4 regions of the Lentibacillus salinarum genome follow, and region 2 is predicted to be linked to each of the others. Evidence: riboswitches for the same ligand, from Rfam matches in the RefSeq annotation. Region 2 holds a riboswitch; each other region holds the start of a gene.
What was found. Region 2 has a riboswitch for S-adenosylmethionine ahead of ACFQ4A_RS09695 (YfcC family protein). Riboswitches for the same ligand answer to the same signal wherever they lie in the genome.
Positions count from the first base shown of each region.

Region 1: another riboswitch for S-adenosylmethionine. It lies ahead of ACFQ4A_RS12630 (homocysteine S-methyltransferase family protein); the one in region 2 lies ahead of ACFQ4A_RS09695 (YfcC family protein).
Region 3: another riboswitch for S-adenosylmethionine. It lies ahead of ACFQ4A_RS09090 (cyclase family protein); the one in region 2 lies ahead of ACFQ4A_RS09695 (YfcC family protein).
Region 4: another riboswitch for S-adenosylmethionine. It lies ahead of ACFQ4A_RS12435 (aminotransferase class I/II-fold pyridoxal phosphate-dependent enzyme); the one in region 2 lies ahead of ACFQ4A_RS09695 (YfcC family protein).

Region 1 is NZ_JBHTNH010000027.1:16,359-24,542, reverse strand. Features, by position in the region: gene ACFQ4A_RS12645 (Eco57I restriction-modification methylase domain-containing protein) at 1-303, opposite strand, end outside; gene ACFQ4A_RS12640 (ZIP family metal transporter) at 598-1,413, shown strand; gene ACFQ4A_RS12635 (universal stress protein) at 1,547-1,867, opposite strand; gene ACFQ4A_RS12630 (homocysteine S-methyltransferase family protein) at 2,415-3,464, opposite strand; SAM riboswitch class I at 3,570-3,669, opposite strand; RNA gene ssrA (transfer-messenger RNA) at 4,011-4,376, opposite strand; gene smpB (SsrA-binding protein SmpB) at 4,487-4,954, opposite strand; gene ACFQ4A_RS12615 (metal ABC transporter substrate-binding protein) at 5,212-6,150, opposite strand; gene ACFQ4A_RS12610 (metal ABC transporter permease) at 6,169-7,023, opposite strand; gene ACFQ4A_RS12605 (metal ABC transporter ATP-binding protein) at 7,020-7,763, opposite strand; gene rnr (ribonuclease R) at 8,079-8,184, opposite strand, start outside.
Region 2 is NZ_JBHTNH010000020.1:89,711-97,894, reverse strand. Features, by position in the region: gene ACFQ4A_RS09725 (TRAP transporter substrate-binding protein) at 1-415, shown strand, start outside; gene ACFQ4A_RS09720 (M20 metallopeptidase family protein) at 493-1,668, shown strand; gene ACFQ4A_RS09715 (sigma factor) at 1,983-2,273, shown strand; gene ACFQ4A_RS09710 (IS110 family transposase) at 2,267-2,596, shown strand; gene ACFQ4A_RS09705 (IS4 family transposase) at 3,212-3,910, opposite strand; gene ACFQ4A_RS09700 (DUF4372 domain-containing protein) at 3,873-4,367, opposite strand; SAM riboswitch class I at 4,658-4,771, shown strand; gene ACFQ4A_RS09695 (YfcC family protein) at 5,049-6,458, shown strand; gene ACFQ4A_RS09690 (acyl-CoA thioesterase) at 7,662-8,132, opposite strand.
Region 3 is NZ_JBHTNH010000019.1:95,753-103,936, forward strand. Features, by position in the region: gene ACFQ4A_RS09085 (5-methyltetrahydropteroyltriglutamate--homocysteine S-methyltransferase) at 1-815, opposite strand, end outside; gene ACFQ4A_RS09090 (cyclase family protein) at 982-1,722, opposite strand; SAM riboswitch class I at 1,821-1,918, opposite strand; gene ACFQ4A_RS09095 (hypothetical protein) at 2,070-2,345, shown strand; gene ACFQ4A_RS09100 (DMT family transporter) at 2,293-3,225, shown strand; gene ACFQ4A_RS09105 (hypothetical protein) at 3,350-3,613, shown strand; gene ACFQ4A_RS09110 (aspartyl-phosphate phosphatase Spo0E family protein) at 3,655-3,843, opposite strand; gene ACFQ4A_RS09115 (NAD-dependent protein deacylase) at 4,225-4,929, opposite strand; gene ACFQ4A_RS09120 (YrvL family regulatory protein) at 5,077-5,247, shown strand; gene ACFQ4A_RS09125 (DUF7916 family protein) at 5,385-6,302, shown strand; gene ACFQ4A_RS09130 (DUF4349 domain-containing protein) at 6,373-7,314, shown strand; gene ACFQ4A_RS09135 (DUF6612 family protein) at 7,358-8,184, opposite strand, start outside.
Region 4 is NZ_JBHTNH010000026.1:105,231-113,414, reverse strand. Features, by position in the region: gene ACFQ4A_RS12445 (ribonuclease H family protein) at 79-732, opposite strand; gene ACFQ4A_RS12440 (HAD family hydrolase) at 977-1,654, opposite strand; SAM riboswitch class I at 1,810-1,913, shown strand; gene ACFQ4A_RS12435 (aminotransferase class I/II-fold pyridoxal phosphate-dependent enzyme) at 2,002-3,114, shown strand; gene ACFQ4A_RS12430 (proline dehydrogenase family protein) at 3,207-4,223, opposite strand; gene ACFQ4A_RS12425 (hypothetical protein) at 4,480-4,788, opposite strand; gene ACFQ4A_RS12420 (hypothetical protein) at 4,853-5,020, shown strand; gene ACFQ4A_RS12415 (GNAT family N-acetyltransferase) at 5,254-5,766, shown strand; gene ACFQ4A_RS12410 (hypothetical protein) at 5,827-5,988, opposite strand; gene ACFQ4A_RS12405 (ATP-binding protein) at 6,204-7,085, shown strand; gene ACFQ4A_RS12400 (vWA domain-containing protein) at 7,124-8,184, shown strand, end outside.

The DNA.
Region 1 (8,184 bases), on a different contig from region 2:
ACAAACCATTACAATGCGCTCAAGAACTTTCTGCGTTTTTTCCAAAATGACATATGCATTCAGATCGCTGTTTTGTGCCTGTAAATGTGCAAACAGGTCGTTCCGGACTTGCTGGTAGTCCTGATAAAACGTACGGGCAACCGCATCTGCTTTTTTGCTGTTACGCTCATTGATGACATCTGCTTTTGATCGGCCGCTGCTCGAATGGGAAAGATGTCTATGGACAGAACGCGCTATTTGATTTGTTTCATAAGTACCGAATTGGCTTTTTATATGTGTGCTATTGAATTTGTCATTTTTCATCTTGACACCCGCCAGAAAGAAATACAGACTACCTATATTATAACACAGCAGTTATTTTCTTTGGTTGTGCCGGTCATTTTAAATACAAATCCAGTCACAGTCAGGGCAAAATAAGAATCAGTTGACATCACCCATTATCCGCATTATGCTATTAATATAATTGAGAAATGTTTACCTTGGGAAACACTTAGGTACCTATCAAAAAAACATGAATTAATTGAGCAATTTTTTTCGTACCAAATCATATTCTAGTCAGTAATGAATCGATACTGATAAAAGAGAGGAGTATCAGCTGTGTTTGATTATTTTCTCGCGCTTGATCCTGTGATACAGGCAGCAATCGCCACTATCTTCACTTGGGGAATGACGGCACTGGGTGCTTCATTGGTATTTACCACAAAAAAATTTAACCAGCGACTGATGGATAGTATGCTGGGCTTTGCCGGGGGCGTTATGATTGCTGCGAGCTTTTGGTCGCTTCTTGCTCCGGCGCTGGATATGGCTGAAGGCGGAATTGTACCAGTTTGGGTCCCGGCTGCAGTTGGTTTTCTGCTTGGCGGTATCTTTTTATGGGCGGCTGATAAATTACTCCCGCACCTTCATCCAACATCATCATTTAATGAAGCAGAAGGCATCAATCCCGAGCGAAAAAAGCGCAGTACATTGCTTGTGTTGGCCATCACACTGCATAATATACCAGAAGGGCTTGCCGTGGGTGTCGCATTTGGTGCAATTGCTGCAGACTTGCCGTCAGCATCACTTGCAGGTGCTGTTGCATTGGCCATTGGTATAGGGATTCAGAACTTCCCTGAAGGGCTCGCTGTATCAATGCCGCTGCGGCGTGAGGGCATGTCACGTGGAAAAAGCTTCAACTATGGTCAGGCGTCAGGAATGGTTGAACCAATCGCCGGTATTATCGGGGCACTGTCTGTTACGGTCATTCAGCCGATTTTGCCATACGCACTCAGTTTTGCGGCCGGCGCGATGATTTTTGTTGTAGCCGAAGAGGTCATTCCAGGTTCACAAGAGAATGGTAATAAAGACCTCGCTTCCATGAGCGTCATGTTCGGATTTGCCATTATGATGATTCTCGATGTCGCACTGGGTTAACGATACGTGGGAACAATCCCCATTCGGTTTACCGGATAGCGGCAGATTTTTTCCATTATTTACAATGTTTATAAGAAAAGAAGGAACAACACATTAAATAAAAATGCGTTGTTCCTTCTTATTTTATATGAATTTATTTTACAATGAGAACTGGACAATCTGCTCGTTTAGCAACCTTGTGACTAACACTACCCAATATCATCGTTTGCAGGTTATTTAGTCCACGACTTCCAATAACAATACAATCAAAATCATTTGAATTAGCAAAGTCAACTATCGTAGGTCCCGGCTCTCCGTGCAGTATATGGACTTTAAAATCTATATCGAATTGCCGAATTTGATCCTGAACGGACTTAATCTTTTCTTTCCGTTTATGCTCAATTTCATATTTATTATCATGGTGCAAGACATCCGTTTTCGATGTTTGGCCATCGACCACATAAACGACATCAATGGTTCCATTATACTACGACTATTCCCGCCAACACTTCTCCCCGTATATTTCCAAACCATTCTTGTTTTATTTCCTGTAATTTCAATTTAGCACCTCTTAATTGTTTCATGGTGTTGTATAGTAACTTTTGTGCTAACAAAAGTCGTTTCCGTTTTTAACAAAGCAAATCATACCATAATTATTTTTGAACACAAAATGCCATGTAAACGTAGCCATTAATGATCAACTTTCATTTAATCGATATGCTATTTGAGAAAAAGTATAAAATTGTGCCCTTGTATGACAGCGATACTCACCACGAACGCGTATGAAAAAACGCTGACGCGTCTTTTCAGATGCAGAGGTCAGAAGTCAGTTTGGAAGAAATTAGCGATTTAGCCGATTTCGGGATTGAAAACGTCGTCCAACATTTTATGCTTGCTTATCTTACAAAAAGGGCAGATTATACCCCGTTTTTTCAGAAAAACAGGGATAATCCACCCTTCCAAACATTTTCATTAAGTTCGGCAGATGCGGTTGGTTCAAGACGTGCAAATGTTCACGTTGATCAGGCTTTTAATCGATAGTTTACGTTATGTTCCTTAAGTGTTTTGTCTTTACCAAACAAAAAGTGTTTTTCCATATCAGGGGCGTATTTAGAGTTTATCGTTTCAACTCCGGCAGCTTCTGCAACCTCCCGCAACATCGCTGGTGAAGCGCCACAACATAATCCAATATAGTTTATGCCAATGTCTTTGGCTTTCTTTGCCCATTCCGCTAATTCATAACGATTATGATAAAGCGGGTCTAAAGCAGTCGGAAAAGTTGTTTCTAAAGGTAAATGACAGCTGCATCCACCATCAGGTAAATTGAAAAATGTCGGATTCTCTTCCGTTGTTCGATATGGAATTGGTAACCCACCTACATAGCCATCCACATGTTTACGTATGTCAGCAAGGTATGGCTGCATTGTATCCGGGCCGCGGAAACAATTCATCCCGACAACTAACGCGCCTTTTTCGGAAAGAATTTGACACGATTCCTCTACCGTGTACCCATCCCTTAAAACACTTTCACCCATTAATCCTAATGTAATGACAGCTGGTAATCCGTGGTTTTGAATTTCTTCCAATGCTACGACTGCTTCTTCATGATAATAAAACGTTTCACCATTAATAAAATCGACGCCTTCTTCCTTGCACCATCTCACCATTTCAGAAAACATGTTTCTAACTTGCTCTTTTGACTTAGAATCTTCTGGATCAAAAATGTTCGTGTTTGATATGTTACCTGCTACCAATGCCGCTTCAATTGGATGCTCGTTTGCGACTTCTTTTGCCAGGCGTATTGCGTTCCTGTTCAGTGGTTCCAATAAATCTTCCTTGCCAATGATACGCATTTTTTCTCTATGGGCGTTGTATGTAAATGCTAACACCACATCTGAACCTGCATTCATGTAATCACGGTACGTTTGTTTAAGTGCTTCTGGATTATCCAATGCTACTTCTGGTACAAAGGATCCTGCTTGCAAATACCCTCTTCGTTCCAGTTCAAATAAATAACCTTCCCCAGCGATGACTGTTCCGTCTTTCAGCCTCTCTTCCAAGCTGCGTTTCATGCGACTCTCCTCCTTAAGATTTTTTGTGCGCCACTTGCAATTTATATGCAAAAAATAAAACCTCTTCTTGATAAAGAAGAGGTTTGGCACCATGGCTGTTTACTCTTCTTATCTCCAAGCCTTCGCTTCTGGAATTGGCACAGTACTTAAACAGCCTGTTGCCGAGGTTTCATAGGGCCAGTCCCTCCACCTCTCTGGATAAGAAAAATTTTGATATAAATGTTAACTTTAATTAACTATACACTTTTCCACATTTTCTGTCAATTGTTATTGACCGATTTCTTAGGCTTATTGTTGCTGTAATTAACTTAACAGCCGTCATTTTTAACAAGACGGAAAAAGAAAAGAACTCTTTCTTAAACAGAGAAAGCCTGAGAAACTGCGGAGAGAATCACTTCCCTCTCCCCCGTATCGTAAAAATATGTAAGAAACGAGTGCTAATATGCTTCGGGTCCCGCGATTATTTCTATTATAACGTTGGGGATCGCCGAATATACGTTGATTTATGTCCAAAGGTAATAAATAAAAAACCACCAACATATGTATTGGTGGAGACGGTGGGAATCGAACCCACGTCCAGAGATATCGCCACTCAGACATCTACACGCATAGTTGACATATTATCATTCGCTTACCGCTCAGCCTGCCAACAGGCTTCCCGGCAGCTAGTCTGATTGGATTCTGCCATCATCCTCAGACGGTGGACGACAGAATAGCCCGCTTGATTTGAGACCCTTCAATCTGCTACACGAGCGATAGCAGGAAGGATCGCTTTAGGCAGTGCTTAGGCAGCTGCTAAAGCTGGTGAATTGTTTTCTTCGCCAGTTATATTTAGGCAATAACGTTTTACGAGCCGTAACCTCGACGCGCAGTCTGAGCTCAATCTATCCCTGTCGAATCCGTAACGTCCCCATGAAAAAGATGGGAGAATACGCCCGGATAGAACGAGCACTATTCATTTACTTGTTATAACGACAATTTTTATTATAACAGAAATCCTTTGAAAGTCAAGGGTTGGCGGTCTACTGCAAGCTTTCCTTCGCGGCACGATCCGCGTCACGCTTCATTTGCTTCCGCTTCAGATCTTCCCGTTTGTCATATTTCTTTTTTCCTTTACCGACACCGATCAACACTTTGGCCACACCGTTTTTGATGTAAACCTTCAGCGGTACAAGCGAATAGCCTTTTTGCTGGATCAAGCCGACCAGTTTATCGATCTCTTTTCGATGCAGCAGTAATTTGCGCGAACGGGTCGGATCATGATTGAACCGATTTCCCTGCTCATACGGTGCAATATGCATATTGACCAATTGCACTTCACCGCGGCGATCAATCCGTGCGTGCGAATCCTTCAAATTGATACGGCCGGCACGAATCGATTTAATCTCGGTTCCCTGCAGCACAAGGCCTGCCTCATATGTCTCTTCTATAAAAAAATCATGCCGCGCTTTTTTATTTTGTGCGATTGCTTTCCCATTTCCTTTTGGCATACGTACGTCCTCCTACTGCTTCCGTGCAACTAATTTTAACAGAAAAGAACCGTTATGCCAATTGTCGGCGAGGTCAGCTACCCGTTTTCAATGCCTGCGTTAGGGCGACAGGACGTTGAACCTTAGCCGACCGATCCTTTCTAGCCTTTTTTGAACGCTGACTAAAAAGAGGTATTTCACACATATTATAGGCAATAAACTCAACATAACAGCCTCCCAGCAAACCATCCAGACCCGAGACTTGTCAGCTGAACACCTTAATTTGTTAATCCTTCGACAATCATATCCGCGTTCCATTCCAACATTTCTACATACGTGTCCCCTTCTTCACCCGGTTTTCCCAGAGAATCGGTGAATATTTCCCCGGCAATCGGCACCCCGGTTTCATCTGACACGGTTTCCATACTGCGTGGATCCACACTTGTTTCGACAAACAATGCGGGTACAGCTTTTTCTTCAATCAAATCCACGACCGACTTAATTTGATCCGGTGTCCCTTCATTTTCATCGTTAATTTCCCAAATGTAGGCTGCTTCAAAATCATATGCTGCGGAAAAATACTTGAACGCACCTTCACTGGTCACTAAGTACCGTTTATCTTCCGGAATTTCCGCTATCTTTTGTTTAATTTTTTCATCCAGTTTTTCAAGTTTTTCAATGTATGCAGCAGTATTATTCTTATAGGCTTCTTCATTATCAGGATCAATTTTTATTAAAGCATCCCGTGCATTTTGGGCATACCTAATACCGTTTTGGACATCCAGCCATGCGTGTGGGTCTTCATCGCCTTTATGCCCGCCGGATTGAAGCAATTTAGGCTCCACCCCTTCACTAATACGGAAGACAGGATCATCTTCGCCGTCTTTACCTGCCGTTTGGATCATTTTTTCAAACCATGAATTGCCTGCTTCCAGATTCAATCCATTGTAGAACACGGCATCTGCATCTGTCACCGCCTGAACATCCTCGGGCAACGGATCATACTGGTGCGGGTCGGATCCGATTGGTGCCAGATTCTGTACGTCGGCATGCTCGCCGGCGACATTTTTGACAATATCATAAACAATTGAATAAGTTGTTACAATATCCAGGCTTTCGTCTCCTCCTTCTGCATCACTTTTAGCCTGATTTTCCTCTGAACAGCCTGCCAGAACAACAAATGTAAGCACCAGTATAATAAATACTATTTTCCTCATAAATTCCCCTCCTGATTGTTAATAGGATAATCGTTTCCGGCGTGAACGCCACGCTTTCCACAACACACCATGTTTGGGTGATACGATGAACGTAATACCAAATAAAAGCGTTGCTACCAACACAATCGTCGCGCCTGAGGCAAGGTTCGCTTTATAACTGATGTATAATCCGACCACAGAAGCAATCACCCCAAAACCGGCTGATAAAAATATCATCGTTGAAAGCCGGTTCGTGATTAAATAAGCTGTCGCAGCAGGTGTTATCAGCATCGCAACCACTAATATGATGCCTACTGTCTGCAAGGATGCGACTGTTACCATCGTCAGCAACGTCATTAGGAAGTAGTGAATGACATTATTCGGCAGACCATATGCTTTTGCCATTGTCGGATCAAATGAGGTGACTAGCAGTTCTTTGTAAAAAACGTACACACTGATCAAAACGATCACACCTATAATCATTGTCATCCACATATCCGACGGACGAACGGCAAGAACGTTGCCGAACAAAATATGGTATAAATCTGTACTGCTTTTTAAAAGTGTAATCAGGATAATCCCCAGTGCAAACGCCGCTGTAAACATAATGCCGATGGATGAATCGTTTTTAATCCGGCTGTTTTGGCTGATGTATCCGATGCCAATAGCAGTCAGTACCCCTGTCGCAACCGCTCCAAAGAAAAAATTGATTCCCAGGAAATAAGAAACTGCTACACCTGGAAGAACCGCATGTGAAATCGCATCCCCCATCAGTGCCATGCCGCGCAGCACAATAAAACTTCCAATCACACCGCATATAATACCGACCATAATGGACGTGATCATTGCCTTTTGTAAAAAATCATAATGCATCACAGCTTCGAGGAAATTCATGATTCCACCGCCAATTCTTTCAGGAATGACAGCTGACCCTCATAAGCTTTTGCAATGGTTTCGGGTTGCATGACATCCTCTACTTCTCCAAAGTCCATTAATGCCTGATTCAACAAAATAACCTGCTGAAAATATTCTTTTGCTTTACTCAAATCATGGTGGACCACCATTATGGTTTTGCCACTTGTACTCAACTCCTTCAAAATAGTCATAATTATCTCTTCACTGCGAATATCGATTCCGACAAATGGTTCATCCAAAAAGAATACTTCCGCCTGTTGTGCCAGTGCTCGTGCCAAAAATACGCGCTGCTGCTGGCCGCCGGATAATTCACCGATCTGCCGATTTTTGAAATCCGCCATTCCCACTTTACCTAGTGCATGCATGGCTACTTCCTTGTCTGCTTTTTTCGGTTTACTGGCTATTTTTAAGGACGGATATCGACCAATCAGGACCGTATCAAATACAGAAATGGGAAAATCCCAGTCAACGTCACTTCGCTGTGGGACATAGGCGATTTTTTTCCTGATATCACGATTGCTTTTTTCCATTATTTTAATATGCCCTGTATCTTTTGGTATCAAGCCTAAAATTGATTTCAACAAAGTAGATTTTCCAGCACCATTGGGACCGATAATGCCAACGATATTACCGGCTTCAATTGAGAATGAAACATCACGAAGCGCAGTCTCACCGTAGTATGAAACGTTCAGTTGATCCACACTAATTGACTTGTTCACTCCAATCCCTTCTTTCTGAATTAAAATAATTTCTACAATAACACCTTTATTGAATTTATATTAATTAGTAGCATACACAACAATTATTTAAATGTCAACAATAAAGTTGTGCGTATGCAAAATATGGTCTGTTTTTAATATATGTATTTAGTGTCGTTTTGTTCCAGCAAAAATTTATTGCAAAAAATTGCCGCCCAATCCTTGAGCAGCTGGGATTATTTCTCTCACCGACTATTTCAATAAAAGTCCAACAAAATAAAAAAAGACCAATATGATGCTCTGAATCGCACCACATTAGTCTAAATTGTTATTGACTTATTTTTTAGCCTTTTTCGCCTTGATCTTTTTCTTGTTTTCCTTCTTAGGCTGCTTGATTGTTACCAGTTCAAAGTCAACCACACGTTCATCAATATCAACCTTG
Region 2 (8,184 bases):
TGAAGTCTATAGTGGCTTACAAAATGGTGTAGTAGAAGGACAGGAAAACCCGCTGGAAACAATCTATTCTGCTGGTTTCCATGAAGTTCAGGATTATGTTATTAATACAAACCATATGTATAAACCAGCGTTCGTAACTATAAATGAAGAATTTTTCCAAAGCCTGCCAAGTGACTATCAGGACATTTTGCTGAGCGCTGCAGAAGAAGGGCAAGCTCATGCACAGGAAAAATTGAAAGAAAATGCAGAAGAAATGAAGGCGGAGATGGAAGAAGAAGGCGTAACGTTCGTAGACCCGGATATCGAAGCCTTTAGAGAAGCAACGCAATCTGTAAGAGACGAATTAGGTACTAAAATCTGGGGCGAAGAAACGTATAATAAAGTTGTAGAGATGGGTCAACAAGATCTGGAATAGTTTTTTATTACAAGGGTCGACTAACTAAACAGGTTAGTCGACCTCCAAATTTGTATGAAAGCAAGGAGGACATTGGATTGCGGATAGATGAGATGACAGAAGAGATACAGACAGAAATGGTAAAAATCAGGAGACATCTCCATAAAAACCCGGAACTGAGCATGAAAGAATACAATACAACTAATCTAGTAATGGACGTCCTGAAAGATACGGCTATCGATTTGCAAAAGCTAAAAGGGGATACCGGGGTCGTCGGTGTACTGAGAGGGAAAGGGGAGGGTCCTACCCTTGGCCTAAGAGGTGATATGGATGCCCTGCCAATTAAAGAAGCAACAGGGTTGGCGTTTTCCTCAGATAAAGAGGGCGTCATGCACGCTTGCGGCCATGATTTGCACACTTCAGTCCTGCTTGGTACGGCGCTGGTGTTGGATAAAAAGCGGGATCAACTGAATGGAAATATTAAATTTATTTTTCAACCTGGTGAAGAAGTTATGCAGGGAGCTAATTATGTTATTGATCAGGGTGTTTTGGATGCTGAGCCAAAAGTGGACAAGATTATTTGCTTGCATACGTGGCCTCAAGTCGATGCTGGAAAAATTGGCGTGCGGAAAGGGCCGATTATGGCGGCAACTGATGCATTTGATATCCGAGTCGATGGCTCAGGAGGACACGCCGCTCACCCTCATAAAAGTATAGACCCGATTCCCGTTGCAGGCCAAATCGTAAGCGGTTTGCAATCGATTATCTCGCGTCGTATCTCCCCTCTCGATTCGGCAGTTGTCACGTTAGGGCAGATACATGGGGGTGAAGCCAATAATATTATGGCCAGTGAAGTTAGACTGTCTGGAACCGTCAGATCATTGGATCCCGAAGTAAGAAATCATATTAAAAACAATATTGCAGAGATTAGTGAAAACATAGCCAAAGCACATGATACCCAAGCAGAAGTAACGTTTCACCTTGGAAGTCCGCCTGTTATTAATGATGAAAGCTTGGTTGATATTATGGATACAGCGGTGAGAAAAGAACTCGGCGATGATAACCTGGTTTATCTTCCTGAACCATCCTTGGGTGGCGAAGATTTTTCATTTTATCTAGAACATGTGGATGGTATGTTGTTCAGGATCGGTACGAAGAATGATCAAGAACAATCGACACGTTCGTTGCACAATCCTGGGATTATTTTCGATGAAAAGGCTATACCGGCTGGGATTACCGCAATGAGCTCGTTTGCTGTGGAATTCTTAAAATAAAATATCCGCTTTAATTATGATAGAAACATTCTTGCCTGAATAAGGGGTGAGAATGTTTCTTTTTTTGAGGGGCGCTGGTGGGGTGGTATGGGCGCGATGTTGCTCGGCATGTGCTGAAGAGTGGTCATCGGGCGAGTGCGGGCGCGATATGGGCGGGAAAGCAGGATCATGGGCCGGTGGGTTCACGGGATCTCGGGCCATAACCATGCGAGCTCGCTATATCATGCCGCAGAAACCGCCGTGTGCCAGGCGTTGCCTCTGTGGTTCTTTGAGGCCTACTGAACATTCAAGAATCAAATTAAGGAGGTGAACACATGCATGACAAATATAGACAATCGTTTGAAGAGATTTTCAAGCAGAATGAACGGCGAATCCACTATCATATGCATAAGCTCGGTATTCATGACGGGCAGAGGGAATATTACGTGGAAGGCATCTATGCTATGTGGATAGCTTACAAGAAATACGACCCGAACAAAAGCCAGCTCGGAACCTACTTCAACTACACCATCCGCCATCGCCTCATCGACATGCTCCGGAAGAAAACGAAAGAAGTCCACCACCAGCGGCCTGTAAGGGGGAAGGTTATCATGTCCGAATATTAAATTCAGCGACTACAGCACAGGAACGACAGGACCTGTTGAACTGTTCTAAAATAGATAATCTTGATCTGATGGCGATTGTGCAATCCATTATGCATAATCGGGGGACATCAAGCGGGTTATCCTCGGGTAATATCCATAAGCTTCAGACATTGACACGTGCGCGCCGTGAACTGGTACAGGAAGAGAGTGCTGTACAAAACCGAATTCGTGTTTATGTTGATCATATTTTCCGAGAGTACCAGGGGAAGAGTATTGGGTTGATGGGAAGCGTAAGCACATTCAGTCCTTTTCCAAACTGTTCGGTAAGGCCTCGCGTTATTTGATGCGATATTGTCTACATCCGGGGGGATATCCTTGAATTAGGGGACGAAGGACTTCGGGCAATTTCAATTCGTAAGAACTTGAAAATACGGGATAAATTAATAAAAATCCTTCTTTCTTGACTTTGCACGGGATTCCATCACTAATCCCAATGGGGCCGTCGAGGCGGAACAATTTCTTTTAGTTCAAAAACTGGATCAACTGGAACAATGGACAATAACTCTGATTTCGATCATGCAGGACAATTAATAAAAATGGCGAGGACAAACCCAATAGTCAAACAATCCGGCGGCAGGAGTCCTTCCTATTTTCAGAATCGTGGATCAAAATTTTGCATTTAACTTTTATCAGCTTACTGATTATATTCAGCATCATTAGTGTTGCATAAAAACATTTTCTACTTTGTCAAACAGTCAATGACTTCCATAAAATGTATTATTTGTAATATTTAGTATAATCATTTCGGTCAAAAATAAAAAAGTCAAAAGGAATATGAATGGTAGCTTATCCACAATTTTCCAGTTAATATTAAAGAAATATTGGATCGTATGTCAGGTCGTTAAGATGGCTCACCTCGCCTTCTTCAATTGACTTACAAGGAATTGGAATTCTTCTTCTCAATTGTAATTTTGACGGCCTTTTGATGTTCGGGTTGGCTTTCGGAAAAAAGACCGTAAAAATTCGTCCAATGGCTGGAATAAAAGGGTTTTGAGCGTTCGTTTGATTTCCAGCACCGACCCTTCATGATTGAATTTCAACTGTAATAACACTTGTAAGCAATATGTAATTAACGCGATCCAAATTTGGGTATAGACGGCATTTTCACTTTTGCCATAGAATGTTTTGACTTTTAAGTGCTGTTTCACCCACTTAAAGAACGTCTCGATTTTCCAACGATAGCGGTATAGATCACCAATTTCCTTAGCCGTTAAATCGAAACAATTGGTGATAATGATGACCACATTGCCCTCGCTGTCTTTCGTTTTAATGAGACGCAATGGATAGTCCATTTTCGTTCTATTTTGCGCATTGTCCAAATACACCTTCTGATCAAGAAAAATGTTATGTTCCGTGTCCGGTTCCTGTTCCGAGACAACTTCGATTTTTGCGTTTTTCTTGATTCTTGTGATGAAACGGACGTTTTTCCAGCAGAGTTCATCAAATTGTTTGTAATCATTATAGCCCCGGTCAAACAAATGGATGGCGTCTGAATCGATATCGACTAATTCATTCATTTGAGTGCGATCCGCGTGTTTGGCAGGCAGCATAACAGCTTTATCAGGCATGGTTATATCTTTTGTGATGACTACGCGCATGTGCAGCCGCACGCCTGATTTTGTTTTTCGAAACGTCGCCCAGGGGATACTGGCTTAAACTCATCGACACAGTGGATGAATCAATGACCAGCAGTTTCCCAATGTCGCGTACAATAGATTTATTTTTCATTTGCGCCTGTACTTCAAACACCAAGTGTCTAAATACCTTTTCGAACGGTGGAAGATCGCACTGTTTCCGGGAAAGCTGCGAAGTGCTGATGGTATCCATTTCAATCGCCTGTTGAACGCCCTGATTATCCTTGAGTTGTTTTGAAAGATCTCTTAAACTTTCAGCCTCATTTAACTGTGCAATAATCAACAGTTCCAGAAATTTGTAGGCTGCCAGCTTCTTTATGTAGTGGTCAATGTTCGAAACGTTGATCACATTTAAGAATTTCTGTTCATCAAGAACCTCGAATAATTTATTAATTGTGGATTTTGTGGTATACTTGTCCATAAGTTGTCTCCTTATAATGGGATTTGGACAGAGCTACCTGTTCCCATTATAAGGCTTTTTTATGGATTTTAAAGCCTTAATTTGCACAATTCCCAATATTATTGATTTAGTTCATTGTAGGGGAATGCTTGACAAATTTAGATAATATTTATGCAACGCTACTGATAATAAACGGTTTAATAAAGAAATTTACTCTTCATAGCTGACTACCCGACAAAAATCGTTGACAAAAAAGTCTTCCAAATATATAATCGTTTCAACATTAATGTAACTTCATATTTTTTAATTTATGCTTATCAAGAGTGATTGAGGGACAGGCCCGATGACGTCCGGCAACCTCCTTATGAGAAGGAAAGGTGCCAATTCCTGCAGAATAACTAGTTTTTTATTCTGGGAGATAAGGCGAATAGATGTTTAGCCTCTTTCCCATTGAAAGAGGCTATTTTTGTATCGATTTATAAATTTATGAGGCCAGCTAAACGACAAGGAGGATAACATCAATGATACAGAATAAAAATCAAAGCAATATTTCAAAACCTTTCAGAAATAGCGGCAATATGAGCTGAAGGACGTTATTTGTTGCGGGCGAAATGAGTCTGTATTCAATGGCACATATAAGAACAGGCATTACTATTAAGCAATAGACGTATTGATTAAACTTAACATCAAGGGAGACTAACGATGCAGAATGAAAAGAAACGTAAAAAATGGCTGGATCGCATTCCACATCCATTGGCATTATTATTTTATATTGTTGTTGCCGCAGCTATTTTGACGTATATTATTCCGGCTGGATCTTATGAAAGGGAAACCGTTAATGATACAACTCGAACCATTCCTGGGTCATTTGAATACATAGAGAACAGTCCTGTAGGCATTATGGATTTATTTACTGCGATTCCTGAAGGGTTTCAAGAAATGTCAGATATCGTCTTTGTCACATTTGCCGCGGCCATGATGTTTGGACTGTTAGAAAAAACGGGGATGCTTGAAAATACAGTTGGGACATTCGTTCGTAAAGTTGGTATTAAAAGGCGTTTTCTTGTTGATGTTATTATGACATTTGTTTACGGATTTTTCGGGATATTTATTGGCCTTGAAAATAATATCGCGCTTGTTCCAATTGCAGTTTTATTAAGTGTTGCAATAGGTGGAGATGCCATGCTCGGTGCGGGTATTGCCATAGGCGGTGTGCTAGTAGGATTTGGCCTTTCTCCGTTCAATCCTTATACGGTAGGTGTCGGGCATAGGATAGCGGAAATGCAACTTTTCTCAGGATGGCTTTTTAGAAGTATCTTAGTGGTTGTTACGTTATCTGTATTAGCTTATTTTAACGTTAGATATTTTAAAAAGATTTTAAGGAACCGGGATAAAAGCCTTGCTTATGACATTGATACCTCAGACATGACACTTAGTAAACCACTTGGTTCCTATCACATGAGAAAAAAGGATATTGCCATGTTACTTGTGTTTATCGCAGGGATTATTGTTATGCTATTTGGCATTTTTACACAAGGTTGGTATATCAATGAAGTTGCCGCGATATACCTTATGATAGGCATTGTCTGTGGGATTATTGCAAGAATGAATGCTAGTCAAATCGCTCATGTATTTGCGAAAGCACTTGAACCGAGTGCATTAGCAGCTATTCTGATTGGTGTTGCCATGGCCACTCAAGTCGTGATGAACCATGGAAATATCAGCGATACCGTTGCTCATGGTCTTGTCTCGGTACTAGAACATTTACCAACAACGCTGGCTGCTGTATTCATGACAATATCCCAGTCGATTATTAATATTTTGATTCCAAGTGGCAGTGGTCAAGCAGCCGTGACGTTACCCATTATGGTTCCTGTTGGTGATATGTTAGACATTACACGGCAAACGACAATTTTAGCGTTCCAAATTGGTGATGGTCTTACAAATATATTTTCACCTACATTAGGTGGGTTAATGGCAATGCTTGGATTATGTAGGGTGCCTTATGGAAGATGGATTCGGTATATTTTTCCGTTCGTCATGACAGCAATCTGTATATCTTGGGTCGCCTTAATCATTAGTGTCTTAATTAATTGGGGAGGACCAATTTAAGTAACGTTCCTGATAACTGGACTGACATTGTCCATATAGGAGATCGACTAATAGCAGAGTTGGATCATGACAATGAGGTGGATCTTTTTGCTATTAGCATAAAAACGCAAGATGGTCTGCAGCTTGGTTATGTCCCTGGCATATATGTACAAGCTGTTCACGCTTTGTTAAACCGCGGGGATGAATTGACCTTAGGGTTCCGCAGCTCCACCCGAATTTTTCGCTGCAATGGTGGGTACGTGTGGAATTATCGGCTGTTATTGAAGATTTAAATAAAGATGATGAGGAATCCGGTCATCTCAAGAGTCTTATTTTCCGGGAAACGGCATAGGAGTTTAAGTCTTTGCGTTCGCTGAAATCATAAGAGAAATTAAAACGGGCATGGATAGAGGAAAATTCTAAACCATGTCCGTTATAACGAATTAAGGAGTTGAATTAAGTGAGTGGGTAAGGTAACTAGGCATATACCAGAAAAGATGCCGCCTATGCTTTGCTGGAAGTTATCGCATTAATTGAATTGGAAGAAAAGAAGATTCATCCGGATGATGTAAGGAATCAGTGCTTGTGAATGATGTCGGATAGGGATTGCGATTACAAAGGTTGGGAGAAACTTATTGCAAAAACTTGACTCCCTCAACATGAATGATTGAAAAAAGGGTAAATGTAGGTATAATTAAACTAGAATTAAGCATAGACTCTAATGGAGGTGAGTTTATGCTGCGAAGGGGGACGAATAAAAATGCCAAAAGTAGCAGACGTTACTCCTATGGATATTAAATTTGACGATGAAAAAGAGCGTGAACAATTTATTAACTGAGCACATGATAAAAGTACGGTTGATCAGCCTAACATGATTGAAATGAGAAAAAAATAAAACAAGCTAGAGAAATTCAGAGGAGGATGAACAAACATATTAATACTGATAAGATTAGGTCAGCAAGCGTTTCCAATCAATTCACAGAGGATGTTGGCCTTTTTAATTGTTCTGATTCGCTGACGCATATAATCGAAGCACATAAAAAAGCCGAGCCCAAAATTATTGGTTGGCCTCGGCTTACCTTACGCTGGCATGATCCAGATTGGGTCCAAAGAGCATACAATCTTTATAATCTCAACAGTTGCCGTCTTATGTAATAAAACAATTCTTGATTGCGTAAGGCATAATCAAGTAATGCTTGGGGCAATGTTGGAAGTATATCAAAATCATCTTAGAGCTGAACGGTTTTGCCGGTGAGCTTTCCTAGACGGGGCGGTATCATACAGCCGCTTTTCTTCCTTTGTTTCAGGTATAATAGAAGGAACTGATTTTGGATTTCCTTCTGTATCGACGGCAACCATCGTTAAGAACGATTCCGTCGTCATAACTTTTCTACCATGAAGAAGATCATCCGCATAGACTTTTACATACACCTCCATCGATGTACGTCCCGCCCTGGTAATGTTGGCCTCTAAAGTTAACGCATCGCCCACTTTGGCAGAAGATAAAAAATCGACAGAGTCAATCGACGCTGTAACGACTACACAATTGGAGTGCTTCATGGCTGTCAATGCAGCAATTTCATCAATATATGCCAGTACTTTTCCTCCGAATATGGTATCCAAGTGATTCGTATCCGGCGGTAATACTAATCTTGTTTGTGTCATTTTTGAATAGCTGACTGGTAATGATTCCAAGAAAATCGTTCCTCCTCAATTTAAAATAATAAAAATGCACCTTCTATACGAA
Region 3 (8,184 bases), on a different contig from region 2:
AAAAATCCATCCACCTTACCTTTGGCAAACAGCTTCGGCGCAATCCGGTCATAACCACCTTCAAATGCCCATGTGGAACGGTAGTTACCGCGGCATAAATGCACTGTGACAGTCAATTCGTCCGGTTTATGGGCCAGACTTTCGTTCAGCACTCGGACGGCCAAATCAATCAAATAGTCGCGCTGCTCACCTGGATCTTCATTCCACGGCACACTGTCGGCTGCCAGCCCGGCGATGTAAACATCATCCAGCTGCAGGTAACGCAATCCGGCATCATAAAAAGCTTGAATGGCCTCCTGGTATGTTTTGATGATATCGTCTGCATACTTTTCCAGGTCCGGATAAATGTCAGGATTCCGGATGCCGTCATTAAAAAACATATTCGGGCTCGGAATGGCGAATTTAACCTCAGCTCGACCGTCAACAATGTCAATCAGATCCGTCACATCCTGCAAAAATGGATGGTCCGGGTTAAACGAAATGTCACCTGAGTTCCAGACATTGCGTTTTTCCGATTCCTCACCCTTAAACGCATAGCCTTGTTCCGGGACATAGCCTTCAAACCCGTTCAGATGTTCCATGAAGTCAAGATGGAAAAATGTGCGGCGGAACTCGCCATCGGTTACAGCCTGAAGACCCACTTCCAACTGTTTGTCGACAATACGTTTAATTTCGTCATTTTCCACTTCACGTAACTGTTCAGCAGAGATACTACCCTTCTTGAACGCTCGTCTTGTTTCGTGCAGCCGGTCAGGTCGCAGCAAGCTTCCGACCTGGTCTGCACGGAATGGTGCTTTTGTGGTTACTTTGGTCATTTTCATTCCCTCTTTCTATTATAGTTTGTTTAGGTTTTTGCTTATAAGATAAGATAGTATAAATTTTGGACGACGCTTTCAATACTAATTAGCTAACTCGGGATGTCTTCCAATCTGACATCTGACCGCTAGTATCTGAAAAGACGCATCAGCGTTTTTCTTACAGTTAAGGTAAAATGGCAAATGATCGTACCGGAAATCCGGTTGCACCTTTTGCTTTTGGTACGATATTAAATATTACGGCGCCTTTTGCCGGGACTTTATCAAGGTTCGTCATCACTTCCACCTGAAACGTATCCTGATCAAGCACGTAATATTCGGCTACAAGTGCGCCGTTTTTCTGGAAATTAATGGCTGAATCGGTATCAAATGTTTCGTGGCCGATAGCTTTGATGTGGCGCTGTTCGAATAAAAACTGCAATGCTTCAACGGACCAGCCTGGCACATGGCTATTCCCTTCATCGTCCTCGTTGTCAAAAGCTTCCTGATCCGGCCAGTTTTTGCTCCAGTCAGTCCTTAGTGCAACAAATGAACCTGGCTCAATGTCACCGTGCTCTTTTTCAAATGCCAGAACATCGTCCAAGTCAAGTGTAAAATCAGGGTTTTCGGCGGCTTCTTTTGATTTATCAATGACAACCAGCGGCAACACCAGTTCCTGCAGCTCCAGCTCATGCACATAACGCTTATCCCCAGGTACAAAATGAATGGGCGCATCAATATGTGTTCCATATTGTCCCGGGAAAGTGAATTGCTGGGCAAAGAACCCGTCATCATGATCGAATAACGTCTTGAACTCTGCCGGATCAAATGCGGAAAAATGAGGGGAGTCCGGCCCGAACGCATGCGTCAGGTCGATCCATTCTTTTTCCTTTAACACGTTGACTGCCTCAATTAATGTGTTACACATATTCCCCACCTCCCTTTAAATTTAACTGAATCAAAACGATTGTGAAACTAAAAAAGCCCCTTCTGATAAGAAGAGGCTTGGGTTCACATAGTTCACTCTTCTTATCTTTAGCGTCCAACGCTTTCTGGAATTAGCACAGTCACAGACCGATGCTGAGGCTTCGAAGGGCCAGTCCCTCCACCTCTCTAGATAAGAACGTTTTTTATTCAGTTATGATATTAATACATACAATACACCTGCTATGCTTGAATGTCAAGGAGGAATTTTCAAAACTTAGCGTCAAGTTTATCATGTTAAAAAGTTTATATGTTACCTGACTTCAAACGAAGGTGATAATAAACGACTAGATGCAGGAAGCTTGGGTGCAGTTGTTGTTCTTTTCTGTTAAATTGGAAGAAGCGTTTAAAAATTGGACTATCGGACAAAGTGGCCGGAATAGCTTGGGACTAAGTGAATTAGTAGCGGGGAATATCAGAGGAAACGGCCCTATTTTCAACTGGCTCTTTAAAACGCCTGAGTCATTAAATGCAGCTTTGGGATGGGTTGCTATCTTTTCAAGAGGAGGATTTCATGGTCAATGCTTATATCATGATGTTGTTCGTTGTTGTGTTTTATGCCGGTAACATTTTAACCGGAAGGGCGATTAATGAGCTCCCGCCGTTTACGATTGCGTTTTTCCGTTTGGTGGTCGCGTTTTTGGTGATGCTGCCATTTGGCCTTCGCAGTGCGTGGGCTTATCGGGATAAATTCAGGGAATATAAAAAGCCTTTTTTGCTTATGACACTGACAGGGATCACGTTTTTTAATACGTTCATATATGGTGCATTGCAGTTTACAACGTCCACAAACGTTTCGGTGCTGGAAACGGTTATTCCTGTCGCGACTGTCGGGTTGAGCGCGTTTCTTTTAAAAGAACGGCTCCGAAATAGCCAAATAGTCGGGGTTCTGTTATCGCTTTTCGGTGCTGTTTGGGTGGTGCTGGATGGCCGGATTTTTTCGATCGCCGGTATGAACTGGAATATCGGTGATAGTATTATGATCGGCGCCGTCGGATCATGGGCGGTCTATTCGATTTTGGTTAAACAATATATGTCCTTATTCCCGCAATTCGGGGCACTTTTTGTGATGAGCGGCATTTCCATTATCGTGCTTTTGCCGATTGTCGCGGTTGAATGGCTCGTTGCTGGCGTCCCATCGCTATTGATCGAGCCAGCGAACGTAGCGGGGATCGCTTATCTCGGTCTGTTTCCCTCGTTCATTGCTTTAATCTTTTATAACCGTGCTGTTGGCGTACTGGGTGCTTCACAAGCTTCGGTATTTCTGAACTTCCTGCCGATTGTGACGATGGTCGGGGCCTGGTTATGGCTGGACGAAGCGATCACGATGATGAAAGTGGCTGGTGCTCTGGCGGTTATTACTGGGGTCATGCTGACGACAGGAAACAGCGGAAAACGACAGAAGCATCTTTACGGGAAACAGCATCAGGAAAAAGCAATTGACTAGGGGGGTATCGCGCGCGGCCATAACGATTGTTTAGAGGGGCAAAATTTTTGATGCAACCGATCACTTATAATACCGGTGATTTGGGGCAAATTATTAACATGTCATACGTTATGGAGGTGAAATCATGCAATTGGATGGGCATATTATTTCCGGCGAGTTCGATGAATCTGCAAATGCGTTTTTGCTCCGGAAAGTGAAGCATCTTTCCACAGCGTCAATTCTTAATAAGAAGCAATTGCATGCCCTGACCGATTATCTACATAAACATAAACATGAGGATGATGGTCAGGTTCTGACATTATATGATCAAATTCTTGTTCGTTTAAACCAGGAAGAAGTTGAGCATTTTTTAAATGATCTTGATAAAGTCAAAACCTGGTATCATTAAATCATATCTGGTCGGAAGTCACGTCATTAAAAGGATCATGCTCATCCCGTCAGATCGTAACGTTTTCTGGTTTTATGCAAGTTCAGCAGGTTGTCCAGCTGCTGACTACACTTTATTGTTCTTTTATCCGTCAAGCCGTATTTCATCCCCAGGTTAATCATTTCTTTTCGTTTAAAGGAGATAGCCTTTTTTAAATTCTGTCGGGTTGGCTCTGGTTCCAAAATATGCATTGCGATCAATCTTCCTTTCGAACTATGTAAAGATTTAGGACGTTTGGCTCAAAACGCACAAAACCTATTATGGCACGCCTGAAATAAAATGCAACCATTTCTGCAAACAAAGTCAAAACATTACAAAATACGACATATGATCAGATGATGAAGCGGTTAACCAGACACGAATCATCATGACATGCCGGATTTCCAGCAGACAATTAGACAATAACGCCCTTCAGCAAGTGCTGCAAAATTTGCTTGTCGATATGGATTTGACCATGGGGCTCACTGGCCAAAAATCAGTTGCAGAACGTGACCGGTCCATGCTTCAAAGAGCAACCTGAGTATAAAAATGTGTGGCAGCGATGCTTTTAGTGGTGGACTGCCGTATTGTCATCAGTGATTCCATTCTTCTAAAACCGCACCGATATCTCGTCCGTGAATGACCTGGTCTGCATACATATCGAGCTCGGTTGGCTCCTTGTTGACGATCACCAGCCGGGCACCATTGTTCTTGGCGATCAGCGGGAATTGATTGGCCGGTGTCACGCTTAATGACGATCCCAGCACAATGAACAAGTCGGCTTTCTCCGCTTCAGACAGGGCAAACTGGAAAGCGTCCTGTGGCAGTGTTTCCCCGAATAAGACGATGGAAGGCCGCAAAATGCCGCCGCAACCACAATAATATTCCTGATTGACATATTCATCACTGTTGTATTCCTTGCCGCATGACTGGCAGTGCAGTTTTGTTAATGTGCCATGCAGTTCAGCGACGTTTTGACTACCTGCCTTCTGGTGAAAACCATCAACATTTTGGGTAATAATGGTTTGGATGCGGTTTTGTTTTTCCCAGTCGGCTAAAATATGATGTCCTTTATGCGGTTTGTAATCTTTTACACTGAGCACACGCGTCCGGTAAAAGTCGATAAATTCTTCAACATTATGATTTAATGCATCAGTACTGGCAATTTTGCTTGGATCTTTTTGTTTCCATAATCCTTGGTTGGCCGAGCGGAAATCAGGCAATCCACTTTCTGTTGACATGCCGGCTCCGGTAAACACAACAGTATTGTTTGATTCGTTAAGCCAATTCTTGATCACGATTGTTACCTCCAAATGACTGTTATCATCTCTTAGGGATAATGTATCACCTAAAACATTATGTCACAATGGCCGCTTCCTACTAAAAGGGAGGTAGAACTTTTTAGTAAATTATGAAAGAATGGATGATAATCGTCGTTAGCGTATATAACTATCGATACGTTAATTGAATGGCTGACATTATTTACGGTTGATGAATTTATAACAAGTGTCACTGTCCCGCTTTCAACGGAAATGGCAGCAGCTTTTCTATTGGCACTTATTGAATATGCTTTTAATGATGAAAGTAAGATAGAAAGGTTGGGACATAAAACATAAGAACCTTCCTATATATATAATCGTTTTCCAACGCGTTCTGGGGGCGTAAATATAAAAATTTTATCCGGTGCCCCTTTTCGGGATTTTTGAACGATTATAGGAATAGGAAGGGAAATCACAAGGAGGGCGTAAAGCATATGAAACGATTGTTGAACTGCGCCGCATCTGACTTCAATGACATGGATGGCCGGCAGTTAAGGCAAGCGATTGATGCTTCGGAAGGCAGGGTGATGTTATCTGAAGTGGTTTGTGCATCAACGCCGCTTTATCCCGGGCTGACAAATGCAGAGTATGCGGCTGCTTTTGGAGCTGATCTGATTTTGCTGAATTTATTTGATGTTGATCAGCCATACATCGAAGGGCTTTCCATGAATGATTCGAAAAATGCGATAACGGAACTGAAAAAGTTGATCGGCCGTCCTGTCGGGATTAATTTGGAACCGGTTGATCCTGATGCGGATAATGCGGAGACATTGGCTAATCTACCGACAGGGCGTACCGCTGCTTCTGAATCGCTGGAAAAGGCGAGAGAATTGGGTGTTGATATTGTCTGCTTGACCGGTAATCCGAAGACAGGTGTGACAAATACGGCGATATTGAAATCAATCAGGCAGGCAAAAGACATTTTTCGGGATGACGTCATGATTATTGCTGGAAAAATGCATGGAGCTGGAGTGAGAAACGAAGCTGGCAGCGGTATCGTGAGCAAAGATGTCGTAACGGAATTCGCTCAGGCGGGCGCTGACGTGATTCTTCTACCATCAATTGGCAGTGTGCCGGGGACAACACTGACTAAGACAGAACAACTCGTTCAAGCCGCCCACGAACAGGACGCGCTGGCCTTAACGGCAATCGGCACAAGTCAAGAGGGTTCAGCAAAAGAGACAATTCAACAAATGGCACTGCAAAATAAAATGGCAGGAGCCGACATTCATCATATCGGTGATGCCGGGGCGCATGGCATCGCTGTTCCGGAAAATATTATGGACTATTCGATTGCCATTCGTGGGAAGCGACATACGTATGTCAGGATGGCTGAGTCGATTAACCGGTAACAAAGACGCATATAATGAAACGTTTTCCGGTTATGATCGTCTATAGAAAAAAGAGCGAGGCGGGGTTATGATGAAAAAAGAGTTGTTCATGTTCATGTTAAGTATAGGGCTGTTACTGACTGCCTGCAGCAACGAATCGGAAGAGCATGATTCAATGACCGACCAGGCTGACATGGATATAGAGGAATCCGAAACCGAGAGCACCACGTTAAACGCTACAGATGATGCCAGTATGGATAAAAATGTGCCGACTGATCAGGAACAGCCTGAATCCAATGAAGAAAATGCGGCACAACAAGCGGATGAAACCAATCAGGATGACCGGAAAGTCATTTATACAGCAAACCTTCGTATCGAAGTGAAGGACTACCAGAAAACGGTGGATGCCATTCAGGCCGATGCATCAGACAGTGGTGGTTATATTGTTGAATCGAACATGCATGAAGGCAACGAGGAAGGACTGACGACCGGTCGGGTGACAGTGCGTGTGCCACAGGATCAATTCCAAGCGTTTATTCAAATGGTGGAAGACGGCAGCAGCAACGTTTTGGAAAGCTCAACCTCAGGCCAGGACGTGACAGAGGAATATGTTGATTTGGAGTCCCGTTTAGATTCGAAACAGGTGGTCGAGGAAAGACTTCTGTCGTTTATGGAGCAAGCTGACGAGACGGAAGATCTGTTAAAAATCTCGGATGATCTCGCTGACGTACAACAGGAAATTGAGGAGATAACGGGGCGGATGCATTATTTGGACAACAAAGTGGACCTGGCAACTGTAACGATCCGTATTGAGGAAAATAACGTCAGCCTATCCGGTGAAGACGATTTGAATACATGGGACAAAACAAAAGGGCAGTTCATGAAAAGTATTAATTTCTTGCTCTCGGTATTCTCAGGATTGTTCGTCTTCATGATTGGCGGTTTACCGGTTTTAATAATACTGGCTATTATCGGGGGAGGCGCTTTTTGGATGATTAGAAAGCGGAAAAAGCGTCATCAGGAAAATGAATGAAAAGTACCCCCATGCTTAGTGCAGATGGGGGTACGCTAGCTTATTATTCGATTTGCTCTTGTTCATTTTGCAATTCTTCCATGCTGATCATGTCAGCATTATCTTTAACATCATCCGGAACGGTAACTTCCTCTTCAACTTTTCCGATGATTTCAGTTGTCATATCCATATCCATGGTCATGTTCACATCTTCAATCGGCATCTCAATTTCCATTTGCTGTTCTATTTTTGATTGTTCAAAGGATTCTTTGTCGATGTCATATGTTTGATGCATGTTCTTGATTTGCATATCTTGAAGGGCATTTCCGGCCCCCATTTGCTGTAATTGCTGTTCCATCGTTCCTTCAAGCTGTTCCATGGCAATATCCATCACTTTGGCGGAAGCTTCTTCATCCAGATTCATTTCAACAACATATTCGTTGTCTTCTTCTTGCATACTGATAAATTCACTTTCATCATTGCCATCTGACAGTTCCGTGATCATGTCTTTAAATTGTTCCATTTGTTCCGTTGGATTTTGGCCCTGGCTTTGCTGGGCAAACTGGTCCAGATCCATTCCTTCAATGCCAATCCATTGTCCCTCTGCTTCGGTATACATCACATTATCAACATAATAACTTTCAATCGGCATTTGCATACCCTGCATATTGGTTTCGCCTGACATCTCCATAGTCATCGGGTCAAGCGTCATTCGGGCGCTCATATTCATTGTCTGATCAAAAGATTCTTCCTGTTCACCCTGCGTAACGGTGACATTTTGTTGCATATCGGACGTGTATTCCATGCCCGGCCAATCCTGCATAGCTTCACTTGATTTAATGACCACATCTTCAGCTGTAAGTTCTTCTTCTTGCTCTTCCTGTTCTGTTT
Region 4 (8,184 bases), on a different contig from region 2:
AACTGCCGCGCGAATCGCGATTTATGGTATCTGCAGCACGAAACGTCGTTCCAAATCCACGACAGCAAACCACGGGTGTTACACCTCACGCGTACTTGTAACGTCAACACCTTTTAAAGCTTGCGACGCCAGCCGGTCTGCTTCCTGATTATGTTTTCGTGAAATAGCCACATATTCCGGGTCAATGCCTGCCTGATCAAGTTCATCTTCAATCCGGTCAGCCCACTGATTCAATACCTGTTCATAACACGGCCATTCACCTTTTAACTGGTTAATCACCACCTGAGAATCACCGGAAAAGGTAACCGCTTGATGATGGACTTCAAGCAGCAGTAACTCCTGGATGGCCAGATGCAGTGCCGCATATTCCGCTTCATTATTGGTCTCCAGCTCCTCGACCAGCGCGTTTTTGCGCAGGCGCCACGACTTACCGTTCTGTTCATAATATATGACACAGCCCAGTCCGGACCTTTTCGTTTCCCGATCAAAGCCGCCATCAAAATAAACCGTCACCTCATGAGGTTCAGTTTGAATGACTTCCATTTGTTTCTTCAGTTCTTTCATTGTCCAGTTGCTATCATATTTATCAATAAATCTCAGTTGCTTCGCACGGCCGGTTTTCTCCAGATCTTCGGCCAACAAAAGCGCTTTAGCAGCTGGCATCTCGTCCGACCAAAAAACGGTTTCTGTTCCTTTAGGTGTTGTGTAGGTTAATACAACTCTAACATCCATGGCAGACTTCACCTTTGTGGATATGGTATGGTTTGGTTTGTCTTAGACAGTGTTCCCGCAAATGGCAGGGACTATTTAGTAATCTCTCTCATTTTCACATTTATAGCCGCCATTTTAATGGCCAAAAACACCCTTATGGCAGGAATTTTCCTCAAATCAAGAAAATTCCTGCCTCATTAACACGTATTGATGCTTCATCTGAAAGCGTCCTTTGTTTCTATCCATTAACCAAAATCAGCTATTTTCACCCAAACACCGGCCAGCCCTGTTGCACAGCGATTTTCTTCATCCCATCATCCGGGTTAACGACAATCGGATGCTTGACGAATTGAAACAATGGCACATCACTCTCACTGTCGGCATATGCCCACGTTTCACCCGCTTCTTCTTCGGTCAGGTTGCCGAGCCGCATCTGCTGGTTGATCCAAGCCTGAACATGGTTTACTTTTTCATCACCGTTAATAATCGAGCCGATGTTACCGGTACATACCCCATTTTCGTCAAACGCCAATTCGGTGCTGATAATATGGACATCCAGCGCCAACTCTTGTGTAAAGGCTTTTAAAAATGGCTGCAGTGCACCGGACAGAACAATGATGTGATCGCCCTGCCGTTCATGATCGCGGATTTTATGTATCAAATCGTGATGGGCGTCCTGCTTGCCAATATCAACCAATCGGTGGAAAAATGTATCAAGTTCTGCTTCAGCCATGCCTTTAAATGACCGCGCAAATGCACTGAAAAACGCAAGTCTGAACGCATTTTTACCTTTGACCACACCGGCCGCCGCTGCCTTAACAACTCCGCTAGCGACAACAGTCCACTGCTTTAAGCCAAACGATTGATTGGCCGTCTGGAACATAACTTTAAACGAATTACCTTGATAGAGGGTTCCATCAAAATCTACGGTTACAACGCCCATGCAAATCACCTCAATATCCATTTTAAGCCAGTCCATAGCAAATGTAAATATTCAAAAAGTTTTCATGAACCAGTTACTACCCTTAAAAATATTTGACAGAAATGAATATCCGCTGTAAATTAATAATTATTATCCAATTTCATAAAAAAACGATATTCTTATCCAGAGAGGTGGAGGGACTGGCCCCACGAAACCTCGGCAACAGACTTATCACAGTACTGTGCCAATTCCAGTAAGCGTCAGGCTTAGAAGATAAGGAGATGATGGTTTATATGATGATACCCTCTTCTTATCTAGGAGAGGGTATTAATTTTGAAAACAATAAATCTTCCAGAGGAGCGATACATATGTCTCATCATCCATTCGAACAAGACACCACGTTTGCCCAAATCGGCAACCATAAAACGGAACCATTAAAAGCTGTCAGCACACCGATCTATTTATCGACTTCCTACCGGCATGAAAAGATCGGTCACGGGAATGGCTATGACTATACACGGACCGGTAATCCAACCCGGGATGTCCTTGAAGATGCCATGGCACGAAGCGAACATGGTGACCGGGCATTTGCTACCAGCTCTGGGATGAGTGCCATTCAACTTGTCTTTTCCCTGCTTGCTGCTGGGGATCATATCGTGACTTGCCGGGATGTATATGGCGGATCCTACCGCTATTTTGCCATGCTTGAGGAAAAACAGGGATTCCAATTTTCGTATTGGAACGGTCAGGATGCAGATAAGCTGGCTGACTATATCCAGGACAACACAAAAGCGATCTTTATCGAAACACCGACGAACCCGCTCATGACGAACATCGATATGGCGGCTGTTTCGCGCATTGCCAAGGAGCATAACTTGCTTTTCATCGTGGATAATACGGTTTACACCCCTTTTCTCCAGCAGCCGATCAACGAAGGTGCGGATATCGTCATCCACAGTGCCACCAAGTATTTAGCGGGACACAATGATGTACTGGCCGGTGCGGTCGTGGCTAAAGGCAATAAATTGTGTGAAGAACTGGCTTATATCCACAATTCAACAGGGTCAACGCTTGCCCCATTTGACTGCTGGCTTCTGATGCGCGGCATGAAAACACTGCCGCTCCGCATGCGCCAGCACGAATATAATGCCAAATGCGTCAAGGCATTTCTTGAATCCCAACCACTTGTGAACCAGGTGCTGTATCCGGGGAAAGGCGGCATGCTGAGTTTTTACTTGAACGATGAAACGTATGTCGAGCCGTTTCTCAAGGCTTTGAACCTGTTCACTTTTGCGGAAAGTCTTGGCGGTGTGGAAAGTCTAATCACCTATCCGGCCACCCAGACACATGCTGATATTCCGGAGGCGGTACGTCATTCCTATGGCCTCACCAATGAATTGATCAGACTGTCCGTCGGAATTGAGCATGCAGATGATTTAATTCTGGATCTTGAGCATGGGTTGGCGGCCGTGGCGAAATAAGGTAGATCAAAAAAGCGTTCCCGGCAACGCTTGGGCATTGGGAACGCTTTTTTGTTTCGTTATAGGATGTTTGACCCTGCCATGTTTCGTTTTCAGTCATTCGTTTTCTTATTACGATTTACTTTAAGACGCCAGAAAGCGAGCGCGGAAATGACAGCTGCGCCACTGACAACCGGGCCTTTTTTCAACTTGTTATCTTCAGTATAAAACACGTCTTTCACGATTAAATTCATGTTCTGCGGACGTTCGGCAAGCCGGCGCATGAAGTAGCCGAACCAGTCATCGCCGAACGGAATATACGTGCAGAAATGATATCCTTCATTTGCAAGTTTTTGCTGAAGGTCATTGCGGAAACCATAAAGCATCTGGAATTCAAACTGGTCGTTATCAAGATGATTTTCCGCCACAAACGCTTTCAATTCATCGATAATATGGTGATCATGGGTGGCAATCGACGTGAACGCACTGCCCAACAGCCGCTGTTTCGCCAGCGTCACAAAGTTACGGTCGATAGCCTGCTTATCCGGATAGGCCACCTCGGCACTTTCCTTGTATGCGCCTTTCACAAGCCGGATCCGCACATCCTGCAAATCCTGCAGATCATCTTCTGCCCGGAAGAGATATGACTGGATAACCGTTCCAACATTGTCATAATCCCGACGGAGCACGCTCAGAATGTCTAACGTCTGCTCATAATGGGCATAATCTTCCATATCAATGTTGACGAAAATACCATATTTGTTCGCAGCGTCAAGAACCTCCCTTATATTCACCATGCAATAATTCTGGTCGATATCCATTCCCAGCTGGGTTAATTTGACCGATAAGTGGCAATCGACATTTTCCTGGTGAATCGCTTCTAAAAGCGTGATAATTTTATCTTTGGCCTGACTGGCTTCTGTTTTATCGGAAACAAACTCGCCCAAATTATCAAGCGTGCAACTGATCCCACGGGCATTCAATTCCTTAACCGCTTTCATAACACTTTGAATAGTCGTACCGGCAACAAATTTATCTGCCCCGAGGAAAAAGCCCCATTTTTTCGCCCGGGTATTCAAAAATTGATTATTTGATAGTCCAATGAAAAAATCCCGTGCCACATTTGCCATGTTAAAAACTCCTTCAAGCTTAATATAGGAAAATCTTTAAATGTAAGTGCATTCATTTTGGGTGATTCTATTATACTACAAAACGTTTCCAAAAAGAAAACTGAAATTTCGCGTCTTTATCAAGCCGTTACACGGAACTGTATCAATGTTTTGTTACAGACCTGAATCATAGTCTTTATCCAGACGGTCCGGCTATGGGCGTTAACGATTCCTGCAACAAGTTCTCGGTCACACAAATGGCGCCTTCAATCCATCTTTATTTTCCGGCATAGGCATCGCCCATAATATGAACGGCATCTGCCACCGGACGGCGTACGAACGGTATGACGTCGGCAACCATCCCATGACGGCCACCGGATTTTCTGATAGGATAAAGTGACACGTCAGTCAACATGAACCGGTGGGGAGCGGCTTTCAACCGGAGCGGCACAGCTATCGACCGGAGCGAGGCGGCTTTCAACCGGTAAACGCGGAATATCAACCGGAGCGAGGCGGCTTTCAACCGGAGAACGCGAAGCATCAACCGGTGCGGCACAGCTTTCAACCGGTGAACGCGGAACATCAACCGGTGGGGAGCGGCTTTCAACCGGAAACGCGGAACATCGACCGGAGCGGGACAACTATCGACCGTGAACGCGGAACATCAACCGGTGCGGCACAGCTATCGACCGGAGACGCGAAACATCGACCGGAGCGGCACAGCTATCGACCGGAGACGCGAAACATCAACCGGAGCGGCACGGCTTTCAACCGGAAACGCGGAACATCGACCGGAGCGGGACAACTATCGACCGTGAACGCGAAACATCAACCGGAGCGAGGCAACTTTCAACCGGAGACGCGGCATATCAACCGGGATCCCTACTTATCCTTCCAGGTTTCGCCTCGTCTCGCTAACGTGAAGTGTGGGCTTACGACGCACAGGACTGCCAGGTCGACAATGCGATAAGACGCCCGGGTTTTTGCCGGCCCGCCTGCCCGTTACATGCAAGATAATCATGACAAAAAAACCATGAGGAGACGACACAATATGACCACGACGATAAAACTGCGCGCTTTGGAAAAAGATGATTTAACATTTTTACACAAGCTATTCAACAACGCCGATGTAATGCATTATTGGTTCAGTGAATCGTATATGTCGATGGAAAAACTGAAAGAAAGCTTTGACAAATGTTATGACAACGAACGGAACCGGGAATTCATTTTGACTGACGGTCATGAACCGCTTGGCTATGTCGGGCTGTTTGACATTGATCCAAGACACCGTCACGCGGAATTTGCCATTATAATAGATCCCAGTCACCAAGGAAACGGTTACGCTGGTTCTGCCACCAAACTGGCCATGGACTATGCCTTTTCCGTGCTTAATTTGCATAAACTGTATTTGCTTGTCGCCAAAACGAATGAAAAGGCGGGTCATATATACGAAAAGTTGGGTTTCCGGGTTGAAGGGGAATTAGCGCAGCATTTTTTCATTAACGGAGCCTATGAGGATGCCATCATGATGGGTATCTTTCAGCGGGACTACTGGGAAAGATAATCATGCATGCTGCCGGTCATCAGGCCGGCAGCTTTTGCATTCAAAACAATCCGGAATACGTCACTTGTCCTTACGATGCCGTTTGTTCCGCTTATTGTCCAGGTTTAGAAACTCCCTGTCCTTGGCAAATTCCACGTCAGGATCAGGCTTTTGCTTGTTAAACCGGTTATGATTGTTCTGCGTGTTCTTATCCTTGTTACGATTTTTATTTTCCTCTGACATTCGACCTTCCTCCTTTTTTGTCATCCTTAGGGTTTTCCAATCGCAGACGCATTATGATCATCACTATAACCGGATAGTTAAATTTTGAGCGGCGCTTTTTTATAATCGCTCATCAAATGTGGACACGTCCGTTTGAGGTCGTACACAGGGGTCGTGCCTTAAACTTTCATCCCTTCTCCACAAAGGTTACAATAACCATTGAAAGGAGTACACCTATGACACAGTATAACCATCTACCTGAATCAATCAGGCATTTAATCGAACATAACCGTAACACAAACGATGACCATGATTTCAGCAATCTCATTCGTGAAGGTGGTTATGTCCCGCCCGAAGAGGATTTGCTGATCGATGCTGTCACAGCTTTAAGTATGGGGAAAAATGTGCTACTGAAAGGGCCGACCGGTTCAGGCAAAACACGCTTTGCCGAGACGCTTTCCAGCTTATTTAACCAGCCGATGTTCAATGTAAACTGTTCGGTTGACCTCGATGCCGAAAGTCTGATGGGGTTCAAAACACTCGCCTATGAAGGTGACAAACAAGTCATCGAATTTGTTCCCGGACCTGTCACGAACGCAATGAAGCATGGAACATTTCTTTACATTGATGAAATCAATATGGCAAAACCTGAAACATTGCCGCTCATTAACGGCGTGCTGGACTACCGCCGGACAATCACCAACCCGTTTACCGAGGAAATTATGATGGCCGAGGAGGGCTTCGGTGTCGTTGCCGCGATTAATGAAGGGTATGTCGGAACGGTACCGCTCAACGAAGCATTGAAAAACCGTTTCGTCGTCATTGATATCCCCTATTTGCAGGGGGACCAATTGAAACAGTTGATTCAGGACACAAGCCGGCTGGAGGACGCGCGCACGATTGATTTGTTCGTCCGTCTTTCCGGTGATCTCATTCAGGCGGTCGCCCAAGGCAAACTCGCAGAAGATGCAGCATCCATCCGTGCGTTGCTGGATGCCTGTGATTTAACGGCGCTCATTCCACCAAAACGGGCGATTCGCCGGGCGATTGCCGACAAGCTGGATGAAGATCGGGAAAAAGAATTTGTGCTTACCATGGCCGAGACGCTTTTTGACTAACCAATACAGCTCAACATCATTTGAATAGGAGAATCGCCATGTTCCGATTTCGCGAAACCAATGTCGATACCCGGCTGTTTCAGCAGCTGCAGGATTTGGCCACTGTGCTGTCAGGCATTCCTGATTTAATGTTCGACTATGCCTATGGATCAGCCATTGATAACGACAATTTTAAAATAACGGCAAGTGCCAATTGGGGAATCGGCAACGCAACAGCCCGTGAAGCCGGGCTCAAGACGGACATTCTGCTTAGGACAATTGGGACACTAAATCATTCCGATATTCCGGCCATGAAAGAATTTCACGAAGCCATTTCTGAGTCGGCTCTGCCAAAGTTCGCCAGCCAATTATTCACCTTATTTGAAAATATCCGGCTGGAAGAAATCGTGAAACGAGAACGTCCCGGTACGACCAATTTATTCACCATTCGACGGGATTATTTAAGGCAATTTTTCACCCAGCAGCTGGAAGCAAATATGACACGCAGTCTTTCGCTTGATGAGCTGTATTGCCTAATCTATCTGCTGATTGAATCCGATACGCCGGACCCTTCCTTTCCACAGGCAAATGGACGTCAGACCGATCAGCTGGAAGCACTGAAACCATTATTGTTCCAGCTGTTTGAAGCTAACCAGACAATCGATGTGACCCGGCTTACAGAACAAATCGTCTTCCGGCTGGAAAATGATTACCGTGACATGACACATGCATATTTTATTTTTCCAATAACCAATCTGGCCGAATATACGAAAGATACTGCCTTTGATGAACTAACACGCACCGACCCACTCGCCAATGATAGTTTGGCAGAAGACGTCAGTGAGGAGACAAGCGACACGTTTAACCAGGATTTTTCCACCTGGCATAGCGAAAACGAAAACGCAGACCGCAACCAAAATTTCATGCAGTTTGAACTGGAACAGGGAACGCGGTCAAGCCTGATGGGAGAAGGCGCCCGTGAAACAGAGGAAGGCGATCAGGCGATGGCTTCTATACAAGGATCTTCCGGCGAAAGTGAACAAAGCGATTATTCAAATATGGAAGCGATGGCGAAACGGCAGCATCAGCAACAGGTGGAATCATCCGGCAGCGCTTATGG